Regions from separate parts of the Rhizobium sp. Leaf321 genome, predicted to be linked through region 2. Evidence: predicted binding sites of a transcription regulator. Region 2 holds the regulator's gene; the other holds the start of a gene.

Region 1 (2,459 bases), on a different contig from region 2:
CTCTGAAAAGGCTCGGACGTCACTCGATCGAAACAACGCGCCGCCATAGGTTCCGTCCGCGGCAGAAGCAGAATCGCTCCACACGCCCGGAAAAGATGCGAGTGTCCCTTTGACGTCGAAACCCATCTGACGGAGTCTGTGGGAGGCATTGCCGAGCAAGCCCTGCTCTCCGCCACCGTAATCCGCACAGCCCGTGATATCCAGAGAGAGCCCGTTGCGCCCTTCTAGCGTCACCAGTGGCGTATATCGGTCGCACCAGTCGGAGAGCGCCATCAGAAGCGCCGCGTCGGCATCATCGTCTTCGTCCATCACGTCGAGCTCCGGAAAGATCGCTCGCGCTTCTGAAACGCCCTGCCCCAGCTTCAGGTTAAGGCGTTCGGCGGCCGCGTCGAGCACTGTCAGGCACATCCTGTCGGCGTGGCGCCCGGCAAAGACGATCGGTGGATGGTCGTGATGGCGGTAAGACCGCCAGTCCATACCCCAGCGGCGGCGCGCGATTCTGTCGGTTGACAGACGCGGGAACACGAGTGTCAGAATACGCCTCTGTCGATGCGCCAGAGGGGATCGAAAACAGGCGGTCATGCGGGTTCCAATCCAGACCAGACGCGAGCATCACGAGCAAGCTCGCCGACCGCTTTCCGTTTCCGAGATCGGCTTGCGCAGGGCAAAAGTCTCTCCCGCGCCCAGGCACCTTTGGCCATGGCGTTAACTCCATCGATAATGTTCGCTTTATGTTCTTATGGATTCCAGACACGTGGCAAAGAGTCAACAGCTCCCGATCAGGAATCTTTTCCTCTAAAAGCTATCGCAATGATTCTTTTCTCGAAATAGCTGCTTCAGGTATTATATGTGCCTGAGTTGGAAGGAGATCCCATGGCCCGCATTGACCAGACCGATGATTGGCAGGATCGCCATGCGCCGACGATCAGCACGTTCGAGTCGCTGGCATTAGAAGCCTACAGCCACCTTCCGGACGAATTCCGCAAACTCACGACGAACCTCACCATTGAGGTCGAAGAATTTCCGGACGACGACGTTTTCGAAGACATGGCGCTGGAAACGCCGTTCGACCTTCTGGGCCTGTTCGAAGGACGTGGCATTTCGGAACGGTTTACGGTCGAAACCGGCGAACTGCCCAATCGCATCCGGCTCTATCGCCGGCCTATCCTCGATTACTGGGCGGAGAATGAGGAAACGCTGGGCGATATCATCACCCACGTCCTTATCCACGAGATCGGCCATCACTTCGGCCTGAGTGACGACGACATGGAGCGCATCGAGGCGAGCGCCGAGGAAGCAAGCCAGCGCTGATCCAGCGCTGGCAGACACACCTCGGCCTAGCTTTTTACTGCTCGCCGAGCTTCATGTCGGGGCTGTATTCCTTGCCTTCTACGGTCTTCATCACGGCCTGGCCGCAATGCATCTCGCCCGTCTTGCCGTTGAAGGCGTAGCTTGGCGAACCGGAGAGTTCCCAGCCCTTGTTCAGCGCCGCCGTCACCCGGTGACAAAAGGCGGCATCGTCAGGACCGGTGATGAAACGATATACTTTCATGGCTTTCTCTTTCTGTTGGCGATGACCGCCGCGCTGGCGACGAGCTTTTCCGCATCTTCGAGATGCAGACGCTCGACCATGCGACCGTCGAGGTTGATGACGTTGAGCGTTTCGGCTCCCGGCTGGCGGAAGGCCTCGATGATGGCGCGCGCCTCTTCAAGCGCATCATCATCAGGACCGAAATGACGGTTGGCCGCGTCGATCTGCGCCGGATGGATCAGCATCTTGCCTGAAAATCCCATGGCGCGGCCCTGGGCGCACTCGGCTTCGAACGCGACTTCGTCCTTGAAATCGTTAAACACGCTGTCGATCACATCGACACCATAGGCCCTGCCTGCCAGCACGACCTGCATCAACCAGGGTATGAGATTGGCCCGCCCCGGTTGCGGCAAAACACCCGTTGCCTTGCGAAGATCGTTGAGCCCCACGACGAGGCATTTGATCCGTCCGCCCACGCTCGAGATTTCGGCGGCGTTGAGGACGCCGAGCGGCGTTTCGATCATCGCCCAGATAGAGACCCTCTCCGGCACGCCCGCCTGAGAAAGGCGCGCGGCGATCACCCGGACGTCGTCCGCATGCTCAACCTTGGGAATGACCACCGCATCCGGCAGAAGTTCGACGATGAGCTCGAGATCCGCAGGACCGAATTCGCTTGTGAGCGGATTGATCCGGATAGCCGTCTCGAGACCATCGGAATTCAGCTCGGCAAAGCTTCTGCGGAGGTTATCCCGCGCTTCCGCTTTCTGCGCGAATGCCACGGAATCCTCCAGATCGAAAATCACGCCGTCGCAGTCGAGCTGCGGGATTTTCGAAAGCGCACGGGTGTTGCTCGCGGGAACGCTCAGGAGCGAGCGCCGGATCAGAGCGGCCATCGCTTCGGGACCATGTAATCATTGGGAAAAGTCAT
Region 2 (2,459 bases):
CGATCATTTCCTTCGTGGTGATGCCGGCAGGGCTTGTTGGCATGTTGCTGATGCCGTTCGGGCTGGATGCTCCCTTTCTGTTCATCATGGGCGAGGGGCTGCGGATCGTCATTCGCATTGCCGAGATCGTCGCCGCATGGGGCGGCGATATTGCCATCGGCCGGCAGAACCCGCTTTTCCTGCCTCTGGCGACGGCAGGCTTTCTGCTTCTGACGCTGCTGCGCACGCCGCTGAGGTTGACAGGCGCGCTGTTCATGGCGGTGGCTTTGCTCTTTGCGGTCCGCTCAGGCTCGGCGCCGAGGCCTGATATCGTCATATCCGAAGACGGCGCATCGGTCGGCGTGATCCAGGATGACAAGATCACCCTCAATCGAACCCGACCGCCGGGATTTATCTACGATCAATGGCGGCGAGCGCTGGTGCTTGAGACCGGAGAACAACCGCTCGCCTTGCCGGTTCTTGCCTCTTCGGAACCAGCGCGAGGTGCCAGCCTTGCGAAAAGCGATGACAGACCACCTGGACCACATTCGCGACCGGATTTGACGCGCCGGGAAATCGAATATGTCAGGGGTTTTCTTCAAGCATTGAAGCCCGGACGATTCGCCTGTCTGCCGAAAATCCTGTGCGCGGCGCAGACTGCTCAGGACATCCGGATCGTCACTGTCGAAGACAACCGATACACCGGTCTTGCCTGCGATGTCGGTCGGATCATCGTCTCGCCCGGCGCACGCTTCGATACTTGCCGCTCCGGCGCCTTGCTTCTCAGCGGGCGGACGTTGCGCCGGACTGGCGCACTGGAAATCACCATTATTCCGAACGCGACAGCGCCAGACATCAAGATTACGGCGGCGATGCGAGACAGCGCACAGACCTCAAGCCGTCCGTGGACCGTCCACCGGTTCTATGACTGGCGAACGCGACAATTCGACTTTGGCATCCCGGAGGCTGTTGCTGCGCATCTCCGGGATGACAGCGTTCTCAATGGTAGCGGCGAATAAGGCCGACAAGCTTGCCCTGGACCTTCACCCGGTCGGGCGGGAAGATGCGGGTCTCGTAAGCCGGGTTTGCCGCTTCCAGTGCGATCGAGGCACCCTTGCGGCGGAACCGCTTCAGGGTCGCTTCTTCCTCATCGACCAGGGCAACGATGATATCGCCTGGACTTGCGGTGCTGGTATTCTTGATGATGACGGTATCGCCATCGAGGATGCCGGCATCGATCATCGAATCGCCCTTCACTTCGAGCGCGTAATGATCGCCGGAACCCAGCATCTCGATCGGAACGGCGATGTCATGGGTGTTGTTCTGGATCGCGGAGATCGGCACGCCGGCAGCGATTCGACCCATGACCGGAATGTTTGTCGAGAACGGATTGTCCGCCATGACCGGCGCCGGCTTCTGAGCGACGACCGGTTGCGTTTTGCCGAGGCTTCCCTCGATGACACTGGGAGAAAATCCCCGTCGCGGATGAAGGTTCGCCACATAGGCGTCAGGCAGCTTGATCACTTCGAGCGCGCGTGCTCTGTTCGGCAGACGGCGAATAAAGCCACGCTCCTCGAGCGCGGTGATAAGCCTATGGATGCCGGACTTCGATGCAAGGTCGAGAGCGTCCTTCATTTCGTCAAACGACGGCGGCACGCCTGATTCTTTCATCCGCTCGTGGATGAACAGAAGTAACTCCTGTTGCTTGCGTGTCAGCATGGACGGGACCCTCAGAATTGGAAACAAATGCAGAACGGACGCTATATGTTCTATCTGTGTTCCGCAAGCCCCAAATTTCTGCTGAAGAATAGTCTCATTTCAGCGTTCGATCACGTATTCAGTTCGTGCGCAGCACTTGCCGAGTTTCCCGCGATAGCCAATGTTCTGCGGAATAAGACTTTGGGGGTGTAAGTGGGTAACAAGTCAGTCGATCATTTGGTTCTGCCCGTTGCAGATCTGGCGTCAGCGCGGGGGAGGTTGACCGCTCTCGGCTTTACTGTGGCACCTGAAGGTGTTCACCCTTTCGGCACAGCCAATGCCTGCATATTCTTCGCGGATGGCTCGTATCTCGAGCCGCTGGCCATTGTGAACCGTCGGCTAGCCTCGCTTGCGGCAAAACGAGGCAACGTGTTCACTGATCGCGACATCCGCTTCCGCGGCCAGCGGAAAAGGGAAGGTCTATCGGCGGTGGTCGTCGGGACGCAGGATTCAGCGGCCGATCATATCCGTTTTGTGGACGGGCACATGTCTGCGGGCGAGATGCTTCAATTCTCCCGCCCGATGCAGTTGCCCGATGGTGGGGAGAGCGAAGTCTCATTCCGTCTGGCGTTCGCGGCAGTCCCCGAGGTCGATGACATCTTGCTGTTTTCCTGCCAGCGAATCGCCGCATTACCGGCAGATCGCGGTGGTCTTGATGAGCACGCAAACGCCGTTACAGGCCTTCGAGAGATCGTCTTTTCTGCAGATGACCCGCTGGAGTT

What was found. The regulator LexA, encoded in region 2, represses DNA repair genes until DNA is damaged. The targets are predictions, from matches to a motif close to TGTTCNNNNTGTGTTCNG.
Region 1: the regulator LexA is predicted to act here: its motif matches at 722-739, upstream of ASF70_RS02155 (metallopeptidase family protein).

What each region holds. Positions count from the first base shown of each region.
Region 1 covers NZ_LMOF01000003.1:108,686-111,144, forward strand. The annotation lists gene ASF70_RS02150 (hypothetical protein) at 1-396, opposite strand, end outside; gene ASF70_RS02155 (metallopeptidase family protein) at 874-1,311, shown strand; gene ASF70_RS02160 (DUF1737 domain-containing protein) at 1,346-1,552, opposite strand; gene ASF70_RS02165 (CoA ester lyase) at 1,549-2,424, opposite strand.
Region 2 covers NZ_LMOF01000007.1:185,672-188,130, forward strand. The annotation lists gene ASF70_RS13695 (ComEC/Rec2 family competence protein) at 1-998, shown strand, start outside; gene lexA (transcriptional repressor LexA) at 979-1,698, opposite strand; gene ASF70_RS13705 (VOC family protein) at 1,891-2,459, shown strand, end outside.